3 regions of the Thermomonas fusca genome follow, and region 2 is predicted to be linked to each of the others. Evidence: predicted binding sites of a transcription regulator. Region 2 holds the regulator's gene; each other region holds the start of a gene.
What was found. The regulator FliA, encoded in region 2, starts transcription of late flagellar genes. The targets are predictions, from matches to a motif close to TAAAGTTTNNCNNNCNNNGGCCGATAA.
Positions count from the first base shown of each region.

Region 1: E5S66_RS06730 (chemotaxis protein CheW) is a predicted target of FliA. The motif match lies at 2,091-2,117, and genes of this name have one in related genera.
Region 3: E5S66_RS13560 (methyl-accepting chemotaxis protein) is a predicted target of FliA. The motif match lies at 3,200-3,226, and genes of this name have one in related genera.

Region 1 is NZ_SROY01000002.1:545,172-552,631, forward strand. Features, by position in the region: gene E5S66_RS13830 (methyl-accepting chemotaxis protein) at 1-1,453, opposite strand, end outside; gene E5S66_RS06730 (chemotaxis protein CheW) at 1,542-2,057, opposite strand; gene E5S66_RS06735 (GGDEF domain-containing protein) at 2,330-3,766, shown strand; gene E5S66_RS06740 (isovaleryl-CoA dehydrogenase) at 3,812-4,969, opposite strand; gene E5S66_RS06745 (Glu/Leu/Phe/Val dehydrogenase dimerization domain-containing protein) at 5,189-6,289, opposite strand; gene E5S66_RS06750 (ChaN family lipoprotein) at 6,514-7,320, opposite strand; gene E5S66_RS06755 (methylmalonyl-CoA mutase family protein) at 7,457-7,460, shown strand, end outside.
Region 2 is NZ_SROY01000004.1:237,416-244,875, reverse strand. Features, by position in the region: gene flhB (flagellar biosynthesis protein FlhB) at 1-284, shown strand, start outside; gene flhA (flagellar biosynthesis protein FlhA) at 344-2,371, shown strand; gene flhF (flagellar biosynthesis GTPase FlhF) at 2,409-3,917, shown strand; gene E5S66_RS10675 (MinD/ParA family protein) at 3,904-4,761, shown strand; gene E5S66_RS10670 (RNA polymerase sigma factor FliA) at 4,758-5,510, shown strand; gene cheY (chemotaxis response regulator CheY) at 5,609-6,001, shown strand; gene E5S66_RS10660 (protein phosphatase CheZ) at 5,998-6,615, shown strand; gene E5S66_RS10655 (chemotaxis protein CheA) at 6,618-7,460, shown strand, end outside.
Region 3 is NZ_SROY01000002.1:536,143-543,602, reverse strand. Features, by position in the region: gene E5S66_RS06720 (OprO/OprP family phosphate-selective porin) at 1-505, shown strand, start outside; gene E5S66_RS13825 (methyl-accepting chemotaxis protein) at 519-2,594, shown strand; gene E5S66_RS06710 (energy transducer TonB) at 2,729-3,043, opposite strand; gene E5S66_RS13560 (methyl-accepting chemotaxis protein) at 3,271-5,976, shown strand; gene E5S66_RS06700 (putative bifunctional diguanylate cyclase/phosphodiesterase) at 6,056-7,460, shown strand, end outside.

The sequences.
Region 1 (7,460 bases), on a different contig from region 2:
CCTGCTGCTCGGTGCGGCGCGACAGATCCTCGTTGCCGGCGGCAATCTCGCTGGCGGCTGCGTTGATGTTGCCGGCGGCCTGCTGGATGCCAGAGACGATTCCGGTGAGCTGGGCCACGGTGGCATTGGCATCGTCGCGCATGCGCGCGAACACGCCCTGGAAATCGCCATCCATGCGCGCGGTGAGGTCGCCACGCGCGATGGCCTGCAGCAGGCCGGAGATCTCGCCGAGGTTGTCGTCGGTGGTCTCCATCAGCCGGTTGAGGCTGAGCATGATCTCGCGGAAGTCGTACTGGTAGCTGCCGGCATCGCCGCGCTGGCTGAAATCGCCCTGGGCGGCGGCATCGCTCAACTGGCGGATGCCCTGGCTGATCGCGCCGAGATTGCGCTTGATGGCAGCCATCGTCTCGGTGATCTCGGCCTTTTCGCCAGGCAGCTGCGGCATGTCCTGGCTGAGGTCGCCGATGGCATAGCGCTGGGCCAGGCTGATGACCTGCATCTTCACGCCGATATGGTCGCCGACCAGCTGGTTGGTACCCGCCACCATGGCGCCGTAGTCGCCCGGGAAGGAGGCCGCATCCATCCGGTAGCTGATCTCGCCCGCCTCGTGCCGGCGGGCCATCTCGTGCTGCGCGGCAAGCACCGCCTGGATGCGGTCCTGCATGCCGCGCATGCTGCCCAGCAGCTGCCCGCATTCGTCACGCGAAGTCTGCACGATCGCGTTGTCCAGCTTGCCGTGGGCGATCGCGTCCGCGACAGACGTGGCCTTGCGCAGCGGAACGACGATGCGCTGGCCGATCAGCCATCCAAGCGCGAACACCAGCACCACCAGGATGCCGCCAGCCACTGTCATCACGCCGGTGAAGCGCCAGGCCTGCGCCTGCACGTCGTCCATGTACACGCCGGTGGCCACCACCCAGTTCCACGGCTGGAACAGCCGGGCGTAGGCCATCTTCAGCACCGGCTCGTCACCGTGGCCGGGCTTGGCCCAGTGGTAGGTGGTGAAGCCGTCGCCGTTGCGGACCGATGCCAGCTGGTCGTAGAACAGGCGGTCGCCGTGGTCGGTCCGGTAGTCCTTAAGGTCCTGCCCGATCAGGTCCTTGCGCAGCGGGTGCATCAGCATCCGGTTGCCGGTGTCGAGGACGTAGAAGTAGTTGTCGTTGTCGTCCGTGTGCATCGTGGCCAGTGCGGCCAACGCCTGCTGCTGCGCATCCTTCAGCGGAAGCTGGCCGCTCTCGGCCAGCTGCTGGTAATGGGTCAGCACGCTGCTGGCCAGCTGCACGCGGATGTCCAACGCGATCTTGCGGGTATTGTTGACGTCCAGGTACTGGAAACGCGCCGCGGTCACCGCGACGGCGATCACCCCGATCGCGCTGATCAGCGTGAGCAGGATCAGCTTGCGCTGGACCGACAGGTTGGCGAGCTTGTTCGAGAGCGCAGCGAGGATGTTCATGTGGATACCGGAGAAGAACGGGGCCGGAGCTGCGCATGGGCGCGTTGCCGGCGCTGGTAAAGCGGGGGTGGGCGTAAGCCCTTCCGGATCAGGCCGCCTGGGCGGCTGCGCTTTCGACCACCAGACCCATTTCGGTACTGGTCATCAGGCCTTCGATGTCGAGCAGGATCAGCATGCGTTCGTCCAGCGCGCCGATCCCGGTCAGGAAGCGGCGGTCGATGCCGGTGCCCACCTCGGGCATCGCACGGATCTGCTCGGTGGTCAGCTGCACCACGTCGGACACGCTGTCCACCACCATGCCCACCACGCGGTCGGCCACGTTGAGCACGATCATCACGGTCAGCGCGTCGACCTTGGCCTCGAGCCGGAACTTCACCCGCATGTCGATGACCGGGACGATGGTGCCGCGCAGGTTGATCACGCCCTTGATGTAGTCGGGCGCATCCGGCAGGCGGGTGACCGCGTCGTAGCCGCGGATCTCCTGCACCTTCAGGATGTCCACCCCGTATTCCTCCTGCCCGAGGGTGAAGGTGAGGAATTCGCCGGCGGTGGCGGCCTTGGCGGTGGTGCTGGTGGCGGAATGCGGCGCTGCGGGGCTATTCATGGAATATCCGGGGTCATGGTCTTGGCAGTCATGTCATCGGCTGGCCGCGGCAATTCTTGAGCCCGAGCCAGCGGTGGAAATCTTGATTGCGATCAAGAATCTGGCGCCTCCGCCGGCCTAGCCTCAGACTGGCCGCCGTGGCGCATCCGGCGGCCTCTACAGGGGAAGCACTTGGGCAGCAGTCCGCGATTCACACGCGGTATCCGCAGGCGCTTTTCCGCGCAAGCCCCGCTATTGCCTGGGAACACGGTCGTCGGCGGGGGGCGGGCCGCATGAACCTGGACTTCGTTCAGAGCCGCTGGGCCATGCGCGGTTACCGGCTGTATTGGCGTCTGGCCAGCCTGATGATGATCGTCGTGGGCCTGGGCAGCAGCGTGGAATGGGCCGCAGGCATCAACCTGGTGCCGGACCTGGGCGGTCGCGACATGCGCCTGACCGCCGCGTTCTGCGTGCTGCTGTCGGGGCTGGCGTTGGCGGCCGTCGGTACCGGGCGCCGCTGGATCCGACGTTTGGCCAGCCTGTTGTGCGCGATCGTGATCGGGCTGGCGGCCAACTCGTTGCTGGAATACAGCGGCATCGGCTATCGCGGCATCGCCGCGTGGCTGGACAGCGCACTGGGCGAAGGGCTGCGTCCATCAACGCGGATGGCGGAACTGGCTGCCTGCGGTTTCCTGCTGTTGGGCGGGCAGGGCCTGCTGATCCTCAACGGGCGCGCGCTGGTCCTGCGTGAGCTGTTCGGACTCGGCGTGCTGGCGATCGCGATGGCGAGCTTGGCCAGTTTCGCGTTCGTGTTGGCCCAGCACGGCGAGAGCCTGCTGGAGCGCCTGCCTATACTCACCGGCGTGCTGATGCTGCTTGGCACGCTGGGGTGGATGTCGTCGGTGCCGACCACCGGCCTGACCCGGGTCAGTACCGCCGCGACGCTGGGTGGCGTGCTGGCGCGCAGCCTGCTGCTGCCGGCGCTGCTGCTGCCGCTGGCTTATACCTTCGCGTTCAAGCTGCTGGAAACCCGTTTTGGCGTGTCGCAGATCGTCGCCTCCACGCTCGGCGCAGTGTTCACCGGTGGATCACTGGCGTGGATGATCTGGCTGGTGGCTGCGCTGCTGGATCGCAGCGAACGCCTGCGCGATACCGCCGATACCGATGCGCTCACCGGCCTGGGCAACCGCCGCAAGCTGGACGCCGTACTCCAGGGCCTGCTGCACGCGGATCGCCGGCAGCGGCTGCCGTTCTCGCTGCTGATGCTGGACCTGGATCATTTCAAGCCCTACAACGATGCCTTCGGCCATCAGGCCGGGGACGATGCCCTGCGCGAGATCGGCCGGCTGCTCCGGGCCACGCTGCGCCCGGAAGACGCGGCCTTCCGTTACGGCGGCGAGGAATTCGTGCTGGTGATCCACGGCATCCACCTGCACCAGCTGCCTGCGATTGCCGAGCGCGTGCTGCACGCTGTCCGCGCCAACGACTGGCCGCTGCGGCCGCTCACCACCAGCATCGGCGGCGCCGAGGCCTGCGATGCCGATGTGTCGGCAGCGTCCCTGTTGCAGCGGGCCGATGCCGCGTTGTACCGGGCCAAGCGCAACGGGCGCGACCGCTTCGAGAAGACCGGCTGCGCGGAATGCCTGGCCGGTGCCAGCGGGCCGGAATCGATGCGGGCGCGCAGCTGGGATCAGCCGCCGCCCGGATGCCGCGCGGCCAGCCAGGCCTGACCTGCGCCGACGCCGGTTGCCGGCGCCGGCTACCGCGGGCGTGCCTCAGTGGTTGCCGGCGAACAGCTCGCGGCCGATCAGCATGCGGCGGATTTCGTTGGTGCCGGCGCCGATGGCGTACAGCTTGGCATCGCGCAGGATGCGGCCGGTGGCGAATTCGTTGATGTAGCCGTTGCCGCCCAGCGTCTGGATGCCTTCCAGCGCCACCTGCACGGCTGCTTCGGAGGCATGCAGCAGGCAGGACGCGGCGTCGATCCGGCTCTTGTGGCCAGAATCGTAATCGCGTGCGACCTGATAGGCGAAGGCGCGGCTGGACTGCAGCGCCGTGTACATGTCGGCGATCTTGGCCTGCATCAGCTCGAAGGTGCCGATGGCCTGGCCGAACTGGCGGCGCTCGCGCACGTAGGGCAGGGCGATGTCCAGCGCCGCCTGCATCAGGCCGATGGGGCCGCCGGACAGCACCAGGCGCTCGGTGTTCAGACCGCTCATCAGCACCTTGACGCCGTTGTTGACTTCGCCCAGCACGTTCTCGGCCGGGATCTCGCAGTTCTCGAACACCAGCTCGCAGGTGTTGCTGCCGCGCATGCCCAGCTTGTCCAGCTTCTGCGCGGTGGAGAACCCCTTCATGCCCTTCTCGACGATGAAGGCGGTCATGCACTTGCTGCCCAGCTCGCGGCTGGCGGTGCGCATGTAAACGATCAGTACGTCGGCCTCGGGGCCGTTGGTGATCCACATCTTGTTGCCGTTGGCGATCCACACGTCGCCCTTGAGCTCGGCGCGGCAGCTCATCGAGCCCACCACGTCGGAACCGGCGCCCGGTTCGCTCATCGCCAGCGCGCCCTTGAACTCGCCGCTGCACAGCTTGGGCAAATACTTCGCCCGCTGCGCTTCGTTGCCGTTGGCATGCAGGTTGTTGACGCAGAGATTGGAATGCGCGCCGTAGGACAGGCCGATCGCGCCCGAGGCGCGGCTGATTTCCTCCATCGCCACCAGATGGGCCAGATAGCCCAGCCCGCTGCCGCCGTACTCGCCCGGAACGGTCATCCCCAGCAGGCCCATCTCGCCCAGCATCGGCCACAGCTCCTGCGGGAACCAGTTGTCCTCGTCCGCCTTGGCCGCGCGCGGCGCGATCTCGGTTTCGGCAAAACGGCGGACCGCCTCGCGCAGGGCATCGATGTCTTCGCCAAGGGGGAAGGGGCGCATGGGATTCCTCGAAGGTGTCGGAAGGCCCGCTGGCGGCGGGCCGGATAGGTCAATTGTAATTGAGCGGCAACATGGCCCCGGCGCCGCAACAAAAACGCCCGGCGAGCCGGGCGTTTCAGCTAGGAAGCTCCGCTTGCCAAGCCCCCTTGAGTCAAGGGGGCGCCGCGACAGCGGCGGGGTTGTGGAAGCCAATTCAAGAATTGATCGGGCAGCGCCCGATCAATTCCCGCGGATGCGGCCCTGGAAGCGGGTGCGGCCGCGGCCCAGCGGCAGCTTCAGCTTGCCGATGGTCTCGATGCGCTCTTCGGCCAGGCGGTCGGCGGCGCGATAGGTCGGGATGCCGTCGCGGTCGGCGATCTCGTAGATGCGCGACAGGTTGTGGTAGATCGTGCGCATCATGCGCATGGCGCGCTCGCGGTTGTAGCCGTCGAGTTCCAGCGCCACGTTCATCACGCCGCCCGCGTTCACCGCGTAGTCCGGCGCGTACAGGATGCCGCGCTTGACCACTTCGTCGCCGATCTCGTTGTTGGCCAGCTGGTTGTTGGCCGAACCGCAGATCACCTTGAACTTGAAGCGGGGCAGGGTCTGCTCGTTGACGGTGCCGCCCAGCGCGCACGGCGAATACACGTCGGCCGGCACGTCGTAGATCTCGTCCAGGCCCACGGCCTCGGCGCCGTACTCGGTCACCGCCTTGTCCACCAGCGCCTGGTTGATGTCGGTGACGAAGATCTTGGCGCCGCGTTCCTTCAGCAGCTTCACGTATTCCATGCCGACGTGGCCCAGGCCCTGCACGGCGTAGGAATACTTGCCCACGTCCTCGTCGCCGAACTTGCGGTTCAGCGTGGCCATCAGGCCCTGCAGCGAACCGTAGGCGGTGAACGGCGAGGGGTCGCCCGAGCCGCCGTGGACCTGGTGCACGCCGGTCACGTACTCGGTCTCGCGGTACACGTATTCCATGTCGTTGACGTCGATGCCGACGTCCTCGGCGGTGATGTAGCGGCCGCCCAGCGATTCCACGAACTGGCCGAACGCGCGGAACAGCGCCTCGGACTTGTCGGTGGCCGGGTTGCCGATGATCACCGCCTTGCCGCCGCCGATGTTCAGGCCGGCCACGGCGTTCTTGTAGGTCATGCCGCGCGACAGACGCAGCACGTCGTTCAGCGCCTCGGCCTCGCTCTTGTACGGCCACATGCGGGTGCCGCCCAGCGCGGGGCCCAGCACGGTGTTGTGGATGGCGATGATCGCCTTCAGGCCAGCGTCCTTGTTGTGGCAGAACACGACCTGCTCGTGGCCGTAGATGTCGAGCGTTTCGAAGATCATTGCAAAAACTCCGGCCGGGTCCGCCGCGAACAACGGAACCGGTGGCTATGGGAATGGAAGCGGATATGTTGGCTGTGGCCGGGTGAACCCCCCGTCACAGCCACGCATTTTAGGCCATTCTCCGGAGCGGGGCCGGCATACGGATGGGTACGGCCGCCGGCGGGGCCGTCAGGGCGCGTTGCGCAGTGCGGGTGGCGATGCGGCGGTGGCGCCGCGCGCCGCAATCAGCCCGCGGCTTTCGGTGCCTTGAAACCGGCGCAGGGATCCGGGCGCTGGGCCGCGGGGATGCGGTGGACCTCATCGAAGGCGGTCGGGCTGGACGTGGGCTCCAGGAAACCCACCGCGCGCGGCGCCATGCCGTCGCGGCGCAGCCAGAACGGCACCGCGATATCGCCGCGCACATGGCCGTTGCCGGCAATCAGCACGACGCCGCTGGCCGCGTGCGTGCGCATGGTCTCGGCCATCACCACGTCGCGGGCGATCTGCGCCTTCGCCATCGGCGACACGAGCGTCTCCGGCAGCGCGCCGCAGTGGCTGTCGCGGACCTCGGCTTCCTGCGCGGCCAGCACGTCCGCGGGCAGGGCGTCCAGCCTGTAGCGGGCGATGAGTTCGGCCGGCAGCGCCGCGGCGAAGCCTTCCTTCACCACCCTGGATGCATCGGCGCGCGACAGGTTCGCGGCCAGCAGCGGCAACTTGTACTGCAGCGCCAAAGCGATCACCGGCTGGTAATGCGTCCAGGTCCAGCCTGCTTTCGCCGGGGCGACGCGCGCCACCACGCAGGCGGCATCGCCGCATTCGGCCATCGCCGTGTCCAGCGCCGGCTGCTGGCTGGTGTCGAACTGTTCCATCGCGATGGCCGGCCGCCAGCCCGCTTCCAGTTCCTTGCGCAGCAGCGCGGCGCGGGCGGCGTGGCCGTCGGCGTTGTCGTGCACCTCCCCCAGCAGCAGCATCCGCGGCGCGCTGGCCGGGGCGGCGTGCGTACAGGCGGCAAGGGCGGTCAGCAGGGCGGGAAACAGGACGGCGTGGCGCATGGAAATCACCCGGAAGTCCAGCGCAGCTTGCCACAGCGCTGGCCGGATTTGCCCGGCACCGCGTGGCAAGGCGGGGGGCGGGGCAGGGACCCCGCGTTACAATCGGCGATTACCCGAACACCCGTGGATTCGAGCGATGA
Region 2 (7,460 bases):
CGCCCAAGGTGGTGGCGATGGGGGTGGACGAGATCGCGCTGAAGATCCGCGAGATCGGCAATGCGCACCGGGTGGCGACGGTCGCGGCGCCGCCGTTGGCACGCGCCTTGTATCGGAACGCCAAGCTCGATCAGGAAATCCCCGTGCAGCTCTACGCCGCCGTCGCCCAGGTGCTCTCCTACGTGTTCCAGCTGCGCCGCTGGCACCCTTCGCACGGGCCGATGCCGCAGCTGGCCACGGTTGCCGTGGATCCGTCGCTGGATGACGGGAAGTCGCCGCGATGAGCGCCGCCCCCGACAACCGCGCGCAGGGCACCAGCTCGCTGTCCTCGCTGCTGCAGTCGATGCGCAGCGGCGCCGCCGCGCCGGTGGTGGTGCTGGCGATGCTGTCGATGGTGGTGGTGCCGCTGCCGCCGTTCCTGCTCGACCTCCTGTTCACCGTCAACATCGCGATGTCGCTGATGGTGCTGTTGGCGGTCGTCTACGTGAAGCGCCCGCTGGAGTTCTCGGTATTCCCCAGCGTGCTGCTGATGGTCACCCTGCTGCGGCTGTCGCTGAACGTGGCCTCCACCCGCGTGGTGCTGCTGCACGGCCACCAGGGCGGCGCCGCGGCAGGCCACGTCATCGAATCGTTCGGCAACTTCGTGGTCGGCGGCAGCTATGCGGTCGGCATCGTGGTGTTCGCCATCCTCACCATCGTCAACTTCGTGGTGGTGACCAAGGGCTCCGGGCGCATCTCGGAAGTGTCGGCGCGCTTCATCCTCGACGCCCTGCCCGGCAAGCAGATGGCGATCGACGCCGACCTCAACGCCGGCCTGCTGACCCGCGAGGAAGCCAAGCTGCGCCGCGAGGAAGTGCGCAACGAAGCCGATTTCTACGGCTCCATGGACGGCGCCAGCAAGTTCGTGCGCGGCGATGCCATCGCCGGCCTGCTGATCCTGTTCATCAACCTGATCGGCGGCGTGCTGATCGGCATCCTGCAGCACGACATGGCCTTCGGCGATGCCATGCAGACCTACACCCTGCTGGCGATCGGCGACGGCCTGGTGGCGCAGCTGCCGGCGCTGCTGGTGTCCACCGCGGTGGCGATGCTGGTCACCCGTGCCACCCGCGAACAGGAAATGGGCGCGGCGGTCAGCGCGCAGGTGTTCGGCCAGCGCCGCGCGCTGGTGGTGGCGGCCGCGCTGATGGGCCTGATCGGGATCGTGCCGGGCATGCCCAACCTGCCGTTCCTGCTGTTCGCCGGCATCCTCGGCTATGGCGCCTGGCGGCTGAAAAAACACGAGGACGCCGAGGCGGCGCCCGCTGCTCAGGAATCGGCTGCGCCGGGCTCCAGCGCGGTGGCGGAACTGAGCTGGGACGAAGTGGCGCCGGTGGAGCCGCTGGGCCTGGAAGTGGGCTACAAGCTGATCGCGCTGGTCGACAAGGCACAGGGCGGCGAGCTGTTGACCCGGCTCAAGGGCGTGCGCCGCAAGCTGACCCAGGACCTGGGCTTCCTGATCCCGGCCGTGCATGTACGCGACAACCTCGAACTGGCAGCCGGCCAGTACCGCGTCCTCGTCCACGGGGTGCCGGTGGCGGGCGGCGACCTGCACCCGGACCGGATGCTGGCGCTGGACCCGGGCCGGGTGTTCGGTCCGCTGGAAGGCATCCCCGGCAAGGACCCGGCGTTCGGGCTGGATGCCACCTGGATCCTGCCCAGCCAGCGCGCCCACGCCGAATCGCTGGGCTACACGGTGGTCGATGCCGGCACCGTGGTCGCCACCCACCTGTCGCATCTGGTGCGCGAACGCGCCGCCGAACTGCTGGGCCATGACGAAGTGCAGCAGCTGCTGGGCAGCGTCGGCAAGGCGTCGCCCAAGCTCGTCGAAGACCTGACGCCGAAACTGCTGCCGCTGTCGGTGATCGTGCGGGTGCTGCAGTCGTTGCTGACCGAGAAGGTGCCGCTGCGGCAAATGCGCCGGATCGTGGAGGCACTGCTGGAACACGGCATCCACACCCAGGACCCGTCGGTGCTGACCGCCGCCGTGCGCACCGCGCTGGGCCCGTTCATCGTCCAGGAGCTCAACGGCATGGCGCCGGAACTGCCGGTCTTCACCCTGGCGCCGCAATTGGAACGCATATTGCAAGACTCGGTCAGCGGCCAGGGCGCCGCGTTGGAACCCGGACTCGCCGAGCGGCTGCACCAGAACCTCAGCGAGTGCGTGGCCCGGCAGGAACAGCGCGGCGAACCCGCGATCCTGCTGGTCCCCGGCGGGATCCGCGCGGCGATCTCGCGGCTGGTGCGCCACAGCGTGCCGCAGCTTTCGGTGCTGGCCTACGGCGAAGTGCCCGAAGACAAGCGGTTGCGGTTGCTGGGGGCGGTTGGCTGAGCTTGGCACTCCACAGACTGGATAGCGGATCGACACCATGAGAATCAAACGCTTCATCGCCCCGGACATGCGCACCGCACTGCGCATGGTGCGCGACGAACAGGGCCCCGACGCGGTGATCCTGTCCAGCCGCCAGGCCGCCGAAGGCGGCGTGGAAGTGGTGGCCGCCACCGATTACGACGAAGCGCTGGTGCAGCAGACCCTGCGTACCATGAACGTGCCCACGCTTGCCGCCGAAGCGCCGGCCCGCGCGGTGTTCCGGATCGACGGCGTGGAAGTGGCGCCGCTGGAAAAAGCCGCGCCGCCGGAACGCCAGAGCAGCCGGCTGGAACAGATGATGGCCGCGTTCAAGCCCACCCGCGCGCCGGCTGCCGCCGCGACCAGCCCGGCGCTGGCGCTGCCCGAACCCGCCGCTGCCGCGAAGGCGCCGCGCATCGACGTGTGCATCGACGATGAGCAGACCGACCAGCCCGTCGATTTCGCCCAGGCCCTGCGTCGCGCCGCCGCCCCGCCGGCACCGGCCGAGGTGGCGCCCGCGCCGGTGGCGAGCCTGCCGATCCAGGCGCCCGTCGCCCCCCCCGCACCGCAGGCGCCGGCAACCACCGATGCCTCCCCGACCTTGCGAGTGATCGAAACCGATCCCGCGGTGTCCGCGCTGCGCGCCGAACTGGCGGCGATGCGCAAGGTGATCGAGCGCGAGATGGGCCAGTTCGCCAGCGAACGCCTGCGCGGTTCGCCCGCCCGCGCCGCCGCGTTGGACGCGCTGGCCGCATTCGGATGCGACGATTCGCTGGCGCAGCGGATCGCCCAGCGACTGGACCCCACCCTGCCGACCGAAGCCATCCTCGCCCCGCTGCGCGAAGCGCTGGCCGCGGAGCTGCCGGTTGCCGCCGAAGAACTGCTGGAGCGCGGCGGCATCGTCGCCCTGCTCGGCCCCACCGGCGCCGGCAAGACCACCACGATTGCCAAACTGGCCGCCCGCTACGCGGCGCGCCACGGCACCCGCGACGTGGCCCTGGTCAGTGCCGACAACGAACGCGCCGGCGCCCGCGAACAGCTGCACGTGCTGGGCCGCCGGCTGGGCGTGACCGTCTGCGATGCCGACGGCCCGGAAGCCCTCGCCCACGCGCTGGAGCAATTGGCGGACTACCCGCTGGTGCTGGTCGATACCGCCGGCTACGGCCTGCGCGACCGCGCCCTGCTGCGGCAGATCCTGTGGGTGCGTGCCGCCAGCAACGTGCGCAGCCTGTTGGTGCTGCCGGCGAACGCGCACCCGGCCGACCTCGGCGAACTGCTGCGCCGCTACCGCCCGGCGGCGCCGGAAGCGGTGATCCTGACCAAGCTGGACGAAAGCATCCGCCCGGGTGCGGCACTCTCGGTACTGGTGCAGCATAATCTGCCGATGGCCTACACCACGTCGGGCCAACGGGTACCCGAGGACATCGAGCTGGCCGACGCGGAACAACTGGCCAGCACCCTGGACTTCCCGCGCCGCGACAGCGCCGCCAGCCCCCACCAAGACGAAGGCCGCCATGCATCCGCTTGAGTCCCAACGCCCCGCGAACGCCAATGCCGCGCCCCGCGTGATCGCCGTGACCGGTGGCAAGGGCGGCGTGGGCAAGACCACCACCTCGATCAACCTCGCCATGGCGCTGGTCAATGCCGGCCAGCGCACCATGCTGCTGGATACCGACCTGGGGCTGGCCAATGTCGACGTGATGCTGGGCCTGTCGCCGCGCTTCACTCTGGCCGACGTGTTCGCTGGCCGCTGCGAGCTGCGCGACACCGTGATCGAAGGTCCGCGCGGACTGATGGTGGTGCCGGCCGCCTCCGGCAAGCGCCACATGACCGAGCTGCTGCCGCAGCAGCACGTCGGCCTGGTCAACGCGTTCTCGCACCTCGACATCCCGCTCGACGTGATGATCGTGGACACGCCCGCCGGCATCAGCGACGGCGTGCTGACCTTCTGCCAGGCCGCGCAGGACGTGATCCTGGTGGTCTGCGACGAGCCCGCCTCGGTCACCGACGCCTACGCGCTCATCAAGGTGCTCAGCCGCGACCGCGGCGTGAACCGCATCCAGGTGCTGGCCAACCAGGTGCCCAACGTCAACGAGGGGCGCGCGGTGTTCGACAAGCTGGAGCGGGTGACCTCGCGCTTCCTCGACGTCACCCTGTCCTACCTCGGCGCCATCCCGCGCGACGAATGGCTGCGGCTGGCGGTGCAGCGGCAGGAATCGGTGGTCGATGCCTTCCCCACCGCGCCCGCATCGCTGGCGTTCCGCGATATCGCCCGCAAGATCGGCCAGTGGCAGGCCCCGCAAGGTCCGCGTGGCCACGTTGAATTCTTCACCGAGCGCCTGGTCGCCGCCCAGGGGAGCGCCTGTGCATGATGAATACCGGCGCCGCCCAATACCGCGCCCAGCAGACCGGTGACGCCGCCGCCATCGTGGCGCGCCACGCCGAACTGGTGCGCCGGATCGCCCACCATCTGGCGGCGCGGCTGCCCTCCAGCGTCGACATCGACGACCTGATCCAGGCCGGCATGATCGGCCTCATCGAAGCGGCGCGGAACTTCCAGTCGGACCAGGGCGCCACCTTCGAAACCTATGCGTCCATCCGCATCCGCGGCTCGATGATCGACGCGATCCGCGCCGGCGACTGGGTGCCGCGCTCGGTCCACCGCCGCTATCGCAACGTGGTTGCCGCCACCCGCAACGTGGAACAGCGCGAAGGCCGCGCCGCCACCTCGCAGGAAATTGCCGAGGCGCTGGAGATGAGCGTCGACGATTACCACCACGTGCTGCAGGACGCCGCGCGCGGCCAGCTGCTGAGTCTGGACGAATACGCCGAAGAGCACGACGGCGAGCCGCGGCTGGAACAGCAGGACAACATCACCCCCGCCCGCCGCTTCGAGCAGGGCGCGTTCCGCAGTGCGCTGGGCGATGCCATCGAAAACCTGCCCGAGCGCGAGCAGCTGGTGCTGTCGCTGTACTACGAGCAGGAACTGAACCTGCGCGAGATCGGCGCGGTGCTCAACGTCAGCGAATCGCGGGTCTGCCAGATTCACGGCCAGGCCATGCTGCGGCTGCGTTCTCGGCTGACCGACTGGCGCAGCGAAGTCGACGCCGAAACGGCCTGAGGCGGTGCGTCCGGGGCTGCATCTCCGGTGTGGATGCGGCACCATCAAGATTTCCGGTCGCCGACCGTTACCGTTACCGAATATCCACAGGATCCACCATGGACAAGGGCATCCGCATCCTCATCGTTGACGATTTCTCGACCATGCGCCGCATCGTCAAGAACCTGCTCAACGACCTGGGTTTCACCAATACCGCCGAGGCCGACGACGGCACCACCGCGCTGATCGAACTGCAGAAGACCAAGTTCGACTTCGTCGTGACCGACTGGAACATGCCCGGCATGGCCGGCATCGACCTGTTGAAGGCGATCCGCGCCGATGAATCGCTGGCCAAGATCCCGGTGCTGATGGTCACCGCCGAGGCCAAGCGCGAACAGATCATCGAAGCGGCGCAGGCCGGCGTGAACGGCTACATCATCAAGCCGTTCACCGCCGCCACGCTGGAAGACAAGCTGGCCAAGATCTTCGAACGGATGGAGAAAGCCGCATGAGCCTGCCGCTGCGACCGCCGTCCGTGCCCGCCGGCGACGCCCAGGTCATCGAGCGCCTGCACGGCGCCATGGCGGCGCTGGAACAAGGCGATGCCGCCGCCTGGAAGCACCATCTGGATTCCCTGCTGGAATGGCGCCGCCAGCCGGTGGTGGAAAGCCTGGTCAAGCTGGCGCGCGAACTGGACGACCTGGAACGCGCCATCGACGTGCGAATCCCCGCCGCCGCCAAGGCGTCCGCCGGCGGCCTGCCGGACGCCTGCAGCCGGCTGGAGCACGTGGTCAAGATGACCGAGGAAGCCAGCATGCGCACCCTCGATCTGGCCGACGAGTGCCGCACCCTGCTCGGCACCATCGGCGCCGAACACGAGGCCACCGTCGATGCGATCCGTTCGCGGCTTTCATCGATGGTCGAGGCGCAGAGCTTCCAGGACCTCACCGGCCAGATCATCCAGCGGGTGATCCAGCTGATCCGCTCGCTGCAGTCCGGCCTGGGCGACATCCAGGCGCTGCATGGCGAGGACAGCAGGGGCAACGGCCCGGCGGTTTCCGGCGTCGACGCGCCGGCGGCCACCCAGGACGAGGCCAACGACCTGCTGGCCGATCTCGGGATCTGACCATGTCGGCGGACGGCTACGACGCCCGCGCGGACTTCCTGGTCGAAGCGCGCGAAATCCTCGATCGCCTCGGCGAACAGGTCGTGGCGCTGGAGCAGCAGCCCGGCGACCGCGCCACGCTGGACGCCGTGTTCCGCGGTTTCCACACCATCAAGGGCGGCGCGGGCTTCCTCGACCTGCCGCCGATGGTGCACCTGTGCCACGCCTTCGAGGACCGCATCGACGCCGCCCGCAGCGGCACCTGCGAACTCGACGCCGCCGCCTTCGACGGCGCCCAGCGCGCGGTGGACATCCTGCTGGACATGCTCGACGGGCTGAGCCGCGGCGAGGAGCTGGACGAAGTCGATCCCGCTCTGCTGCAGCAGGTGCGCGGCGCCGACGCAGCGCCCGCGCCGGTGGCCGAAGCGGCGTTCGACATGCCGGACGACCTTGACGACCTCGACTTCGACGCCCTGCTGGACAGCCTGCACGGCGAGGGCGCCATCCCCGGCGCCGCGCCGCCGCCACCGCCGAAACCGGCACCGGCGCCCAAACCCGCGCCGGCCAAACCTGCGGCGACGGAAAAACCCGCGCTAGCAACCGCCGAGGCCGAACACACCGTCCGCGTCGACGTGCGCCGGCTGGACGCGCTGGTCAACCTGGTCGGCGAACTGGTGCTGGCGCGCAACCGGCTGAAGACGCTGCGGCCGGATCTGCACGACGAACATCTCGACCGCGCGGTGACTGCGCTCGATACCGTCACCGCGCGCCTGCAGGGCGCGGTGATGTCGGCGCGCATGCAGCCGGTCAGCCGGGTGTTCACCCGTTTCCCCAAGCTCGCCCGCGACGTCGCGCGCCAGCTCGAC
Region 3 (7,460 bases), on a different contig from region 2:
CAGCCACAGCGCCAGCTACAGCCTCAATGCCGGCAGCGTACTCAGCGACCTGAGGGTGGCGTCCACCGGCGGTATCGCCGGGGTGGAGCGGATCGACCGCGCTGCGGTGGAAGGCCTGTGGGTGCGTGGCGCCTGGTCCTTGCAGGCCGAAACCGCGCGGGTGTTCCTGCGCCGCGACGCCGGAGACTTGGCCGGCGACGCCAGCAGCGTGCAGGTGACCTGGTCGCCCACCGGCGATGGCCGCAGCTACAAGCGCGGCGTGGCCACCGCCCCTTCGCCCAAGGGCCACGTGGGCTGGGAGCTGGCCCTGCGCTACGGCGTGATGGATCTCAACGACGGCCCGGCGATGCGCGGCGGCCGCGCCGAAGTCTGGGGCCTGGCCGCCACCTGCTATCCGCACCCGAACGTGCGGGTGATCGCCAACCTCCTGCAATACGACAGCAACCGCCGCGGGGTCGCCAACGATCCGCTGACCGCCGGCCTGCGCCTGCAGTTCACCTACTGACCGGGGATCGCCCATGCTCCAGAACCTCACTATCGGCAAACGCCTTGCCATCGGATTTTCCGCACTGGCGATCCTGATCTTCGCCACCGGCGCGTTCTCGGCGCTGCGCATGGGCAACACCCAGCGCATGGTGCAGAAGGTCACCGACGAGTCGGTGCCGGCGATCCGCGACCTGGGCCGGCTGGCGACGATGCTGGCCGAATACCGGGTCAGCGAACGCGGTCTGGTGGCCAGTGCCGACGACGCGGCCAAGCGCGAGGAATACGCCGGCGAGCTGGCGGAAGGCAGCAAGGCCTTCTTCGCTCTGGCCAAGACCTACGAATCCAAGATCAGCGACGCCCGCGACCGCACCCTGTACAAGGAAACCATGGCTCGCGCCAACCGCTACTTCGACAACAGCCGCAAGCTGGTCGAGGCATTGAAGGTCGGCGACATGACCCCGGCCAAGGGCGCCGCGGACCTGCGCCAGGCCACCGCCGACCAGCTGGGCAGCCTGCTGGACTACAACATGCAGCGGCTGGACCAGGCGGTGGATGCGCAGCAGCGCAGCTACCGGCTCAGCCTGCTGGCCATCGCGGTGCTGCTGGCAGTGGCGCTGGCGTTGGCGATCGCTGCGGCGATCGGCATCAGCCGCTCCATCGTACGGCCGCTGCGCGAGGTGGTAGGCGTGGCCAACGCGGTATCGCAGGGCAACCTCGACAGCCGCATCGCCTGCAACGACGGCAGCGAGATTGGCGACCTGGCCCGCGCCATGCGCGGCATGGTGACCACGCTGGGCCACTTCGCCACCGCCCAGTCGCAGCTCGAGCAGCAACACGAAGCCGGCAACATCGACTTCCAGATGGACGCCGCGCGTTTCCCCGGCGCATACGGGCGCATGGCAGAAGGCATCAATTCGGTGGTGGCGGCACACGTCCAGGTCAAGATGAACGCGATCCGGATCGTGGCCCAGTACGCCCGCGGCGACCTGGCCGAGGACATCGAACGCTACCCCGGCCAGAAGGCGCGCGTGACCGAAGCCGTGGACGCGGTGAAGGCCGGCATGCTGGCGATCAACGCCGAGATCAAGACGCTGGTGGAAGCCGCGGTGGCCGGCGATTTCGGCAAGCGCGGCAACGCCCGCCGCTTCGAGTTCGTCTATGCCGAGCTGGTCGAGGCCCTGAACAACCTCATGGCCACCGCCGACCATGGCCTCTCCGAAGTGGGCGAAGTGCTGTCCGCGGTGGCCGACGGCGACCTGACCCGGCGCATCGACACCCACCTGCCGGGCCGCTTCGGCGAGCTGGCCAACGACACCAACCGCACCGTCGAACACCTCACCGGCATCGTCGGCCAGATCCGCACCGGCAGCGAATCGATCAACGCCTCGGCGTCCGAGATCGCCCGCGGCAACGAGGACCTCTCGCGCCGCACCGAACAGCAGGCGGCGGCGCTGGAAGAAACCGCCTCGTCGATGGAAGAGCTCACCTCCACCGTCAAGCAGAACGCCGACAACGCCCGCCAGGCCAGCCAGCTGGCCCACGGTGCCGCCGGGGTGGCGGTGCGCGGCGGCGAGGTGGTCGGCCAGGTGGTCGAAACCATGAGCGGCATCACCGCGTCCTCGCACCGGATCGCCGACATCATCGGGGTGATCGACGGCATCGCCTTCCAGACCAATATCCTGGCGCTGAACGCGGCGGTGGAAGCCGCGCGTGCCGGTGAGCAGGGCCGCGGCTTCGCGGTGGTGGCTGCCGAAGTGCGCACGCTGGCCCAGCGCAGCGCCGGCGCGGCCAAGGAAATCAAGCAGCTGATCACCGACTCGGTATCGCAAGTGGAAACCGGCAGCGCGCTGGTGGACCAGGCCGGCCGCACCATGGGCGAGATCGTCGACAGCGTGAAGCGCGTCACCGACATCATGGCCGACATCTCCGCGGCCTCGCAGGAACAGAGCGCCGGCATCGAGCAGGTCAACCAGGCCATCACCCAGATGGACGAAGGCACCCAGCAGAACGCCGCGCTGGTCGAGGAGGCGTTCGCCGCGGCGCAGAGCATGGAACACCAGGCCAACGAGCTGGTGGGTCTGGTCGCCGCGTTCAACACCCGGCGTTGACCGGGCTGCCTTCTCCCCGCATGCGGGGAGAAGGCATCCGCCGGCGCCATCCGGACACAAAAAAAGAACGCGCCGGCAGCCGGCGCGTTCCGATTTCCGGACGTGGCCGCCGGCTCAACCGGCGGCGCAATGGCTCAGAGCTTGAACTCGAGCTTGACCTTGCCGCGGCTTTCGCCGGGGGCGAACTCCCACTGCTTGACCGCCTTCACCGCGGCGGCCACGAACACGCGGCCGGGCTTGGCGTCGACCACCGACACCTCGGTGACCTTGCCGTCCGGACCGATGCTGTACTCCACTTCGACGTAGCCGGTGGTGCCGGAGCGGGCGGCGTCGGCGGGGTACACGGGGTCGACGCGCTTGGTCGGGTTGCCCGCCAGCGCCGGCAGGGACAGAGCCATCGCGCCGGCGAACATCGCCGCTTTCAGGATCCGATGGAAGGGTCGGGACATGGCAGGAACTCCGTAGGGGTATGCAGGCGCGTATGCGCTCGACATCCACATCGGCTGCCACCGGCCGGACTTGAGCACGACGCCCGGCGCGATTCCCCGGACTGCGATGCCGGTCACGGTTGCAAGTCATCGGCATCGCCGTCGACAGGCAACCGTTAAAGATTCCACGGTGCGGGCCGATGCCGGCTTTGACCAAACCATTCGATTGCGTTCACAGGGGTCCCACAATGCCGCAAAGCCTTTCTCTTGCAGATCGCCTGCTCGCTCCCGCCACCAACCTGATGGGGCGGTTGCGCTTCAACCAGAAGGCGATGCTGATCGGTGCGGCATTCACCCTGACCTGCGGCGTGCTGGCAGGGCTGGTGGTGACCCGCTCGCTGGGCGAAATCTCCGATGCGCGCACCGCCCGTTCCGCCACCGTCGGCCTGGACATGCTCCACGACGCCCAGCTGGCGATGCAGGACCATCGCCAGCTGCGCGCGCGCAAGCTGGCCAACGACCCCACCGCCACCGACCAAGGCATCACCGATGCCGCGGCGCGCGCGGACAAGGCGCTGACCAACTTCGACGCATGGCGCAGCAACGCGGGTTTTGACAACCGCGACCTGGTCGAATCGATGAAAGCCACCGGCACTGCGTGGAAAAAAGCGGTTGCGACCGAGGGCGAAGCCGGCCCGGACGCCGATTCCGCCGCACTGGAAGCGCTGCGCGTGGAAATCGGCAAGATCGCCTTCACCGCGATCACCGCCGTCGCCAACGACACCGCCATGCTGCGCGGCGGCGAGATCGGCGGCATCCTGCTGCCCGAACTGGCATCCGCCAGCGCCAAGCAGGCCGTGGTCGGCATCCGCGTGCTCGGCGAAGGCGCGATCTGGGTGAGCGACCGCACTGAACTGGCGGTGCGCAAGAACATGCAGGGCTACCTGTCCGGCCAGATCGGCGACGGGCGCAAGTACATCGAAAAGGAACTGCCCGAAGGCGCCGCGCTGTTCGGCAAGCCGATGTCGGCAGCGCTGCAGGCGATGGAAGCGCAGAACAAGATGATCCAGGAGCAGATCCTGGACGCCGAAACGCCGGAATCCCCGGTGGCCGGGCTGGCGCGCCAGGACCAGGCCACCCGCATCGCCATGAACAAGGCGATGAAGGCCACCAGCGCGGCCATCAACGCCGCCGGCGACCGCAGCATCGCCAGCCTGCAGCTGAAGGCGTTCGCCACCCTCGGCTTCGTGGCGCTGGCGCTGCTGGCCGCGGCCTATCTGTTCATGGGCTTCACCCGCGGCACCCGCAAGGCACTGCAGACCATCGAAAGCGGCGCCCGTTCGCTGGCCGCCGGCCAGTTCTCCGAGCGCATCCACGTTGCCACCCGCGACGAACTGAACGACATCGGCCGCGGCATGGAAGACGCCGCCGCCGCGCTGCGCAAGTTCGCCCAGGCGCAGCAGGTCCTGTTCGATGAACAGAAGGCCGGCGACCTGGACAGCCGGATCGACGCCGAGAACTTCCCCGGCGCGTTCGGGGTGATGGCCGAACAGGTCAATGCGCTGGTGGCCTCGTTCATCGATGAAAACCTGCACATCATCGATGTGATCGGCGACTACGGCCGCGGCGACCTGTCGCGCGACGTCAACCGCATGCCCGGCAAGAAGGCCGAGGCGATCAAGTCGGTGGACGCGGTCAAGGCCAGCCTGCTGGCGGTCAATAGCGAGATCAAGACGCTGGTGGACGCAGCGGTAGCCGGCGACTTCAGCAAGCGCGGCGATGCCAGCCGCTTCGACTTCGTCTATCGCGAGCTGGTGGAGCGCCTGGACCAGCTGATGGCCACCTCGCAGAACGGCCTGACCGAAGTGGGCACCCTGCTATCGGCGGTGGCCGATGGCGACCTGACGCGTCGCATCGAGGTGCAGCTGCCCGGCCAGTTCGGCCAGCTCGCGGGCGATGCCAACCGCACCGTGGAGGGGCTGGCGCAGATCGTCGGCAACATCCGCCAGACCTCCGACGGGATCAGCGCCGCTTCCGGCGAAATCGCCGCCGGCAACAGCGACCTGTCGATGCGCACCGAGCAGCAGGCGGCGTCGCTGGAGGAAACCGCTTCGTCGATGGAAGAGCTCACCTCCACCGTCAAGCAGAACGCCGACAACGCCCGCCAGGCCAACCAGCTGGCGCAGGGCGCGGCCGGCGTGGCCGCGCAGGGCGGCGAGGTGGTGCAGCAGGTGGTCGCCACGATGAGCGCGATCGAAGCCTCGTCGAAGAAGATCGCCGACATCATCAGCGTGATCGACGGCATCGCCTTCCAGACCAACATCCTGGCGCTGAACGCGGCGGTGGAAGCCGCCCGCGCCGGCGAACAGGGTCGCGGCTTCGCGGTGGTGGCGGGCGAAGTGCGCGCACTGGCGCAGCGCAGCGCCGGTGCGGCCAAGGAGATCAAGCAGCTGATCGAGGAGTCGGTGGGCAAGGTGACCGACGGTTCGGCGCTGGTGCGCCAGGCCGGCAACACCATGGGCGAGATCGTCTCGTCGGTGCAGCGCGTGACCGACATCATCGCCGACATCTCCGCCGCCTCGCAGGAGCAGAGCAGCGGCATCGAGCAGGTCAACCAGGCCATCACCCAGATGGACGAAGGCACCCAGCAGAATGCGGCGCTGGTCGAGCAGGCTTCCGCCTCCGCGGAGAGCATGCGCCAGCAGGCCACCCAGCTGGTCGAGGCGGTGTCCGCGTTCCGCACCGCCGCGGCTGCCGCAGCGCCGGCCCGCGCCGTCGCCACGCCCGCAGCGCCGCGCGCCGCGGCGGCGCCACCGGCCGCAGCGCCAGTGCGTCGCCAGTCCACGACGGCGCGCAAGACCGGCGCCGCTGCAGCGCCCGCGCCCACGCCGTTGCGCTCGCGCGCCCCGGCGACCGCGGGCAGCGGCGGCGACCAGCACTGGCAGGAGTTCTGATGCCATCCGCGGGCGGGGTATTCCCCCGCCCTGCTTTCGTTTTTGCCGTCCCTTTCTTTCCCGGCCCCGCCTTGCGCAGATGACATTCGAGCTGCCCCCCGCCCGCGATCTGCACGACGCTGCTTCCGCCACCACGGCCGTGCCGTCCGGCGAAGCCTCGGCGCGGCTGGCGGACCTCGCCACGCTGGCCGCGACAACGCTGCAGGCGCGGGTCGCGGTGGTCGCCACCAGCGAGGACGAACGCGTGCTGATGCTGGCGAGCCACGGCGGCGACCACGGCCACGGCCAGCTGTCGCGCGACCACCTGATCGTGCGCACCTGGGAGCAGCACGCCCCGCTGCTGGTGCTGCCCGACATGCCGGCCGACCCGCGTTGCGGCGCGCGCTTCTATGCCGGCATCGCCCTGCGCGGGCGCGCGGGCCAGCGCCTCGGCACCCTGGCGGTGTTCGACCACGAGCCGCGCGATCCGCCGACGCAGGCGCAGCTGGACGCGCTGACGCGGCTGGCGCGGATCACCGCCACCCTGCTGGAACAGCGGCATCTGGAGCGCCGCGCGTTGATCGTTTCCCAAGCCGGCGAGCAGGCGCGCGAAGCGGTGCTGGTGGGCGACCGCCACGGCCGGGTGCGCTGGCAGAACCGTGCCGCCGAACAGCTGTTCGGCAACCAGCTGGCTGGGCAGCCGGTGTTCTCGCTGTTTCCGCTGCGCCTGCAATCCGACCAGGACATCGCCCAGGCGTGGCTGGCTGGCCGCATCGAAGGCAGCCAGCTGCTGCGCATGGTGGCGCCGGACGGCAGCCTGCGCCTGCTCGACGCCACCCGCTCCATCTGGCGCTACGGATCCGACCGCGGCGTCACCCTGATCCTGCATGACGTCACCGAGGCAGCCCACCAGCGCGCCCAGCTCGACCGGCTGGCGCACTTCGACCCGCTGACCGGGCTGCCCAACCGCAATGCCCTGCTGGACGCACTGGCCGCGCACCCGGACTGGGGCGTGGCGCTGTTCGCCATCGACCGCTTCAAATGGATCAACGACGGGCTTGGCCACGTGGTCGGCGACCGCGTGCTGCAGGCCGTGGCCGACCGCCTGCAGACGAAGGCCGATGCCCAGGTCTGCCTGGCACGGGTGGGCGGCGACGTGTTCGCGGTGGCCTGCAGCGACGAGCGCCTGGCTGCCGATGCCGATGCCACGGACGACGAGGCGGTGGTGCCGGCGCTGGTCGAGCATCTGGAGCAGACCCTGCGCGTGCGCGGGCACGAGATCAACATCGACGTCAGCGTCGGCATCGCCCTGCGCGGCGACGTTCGCGGACAGGGCGACCTGCTGGCCAGCGCCGACCTGGCGCTCAACCGCGCCAAGTCCGCGGGCGGCCACCAGGTCTGCCGCTACCAGGAGGCCATGCGCACCGATGCGCTGGCGCGCCGCGACCTCGACCGCGACCTGCGGCGTGCGTTCGCCAACGGCGAATTCGAACTCCACTACCAGC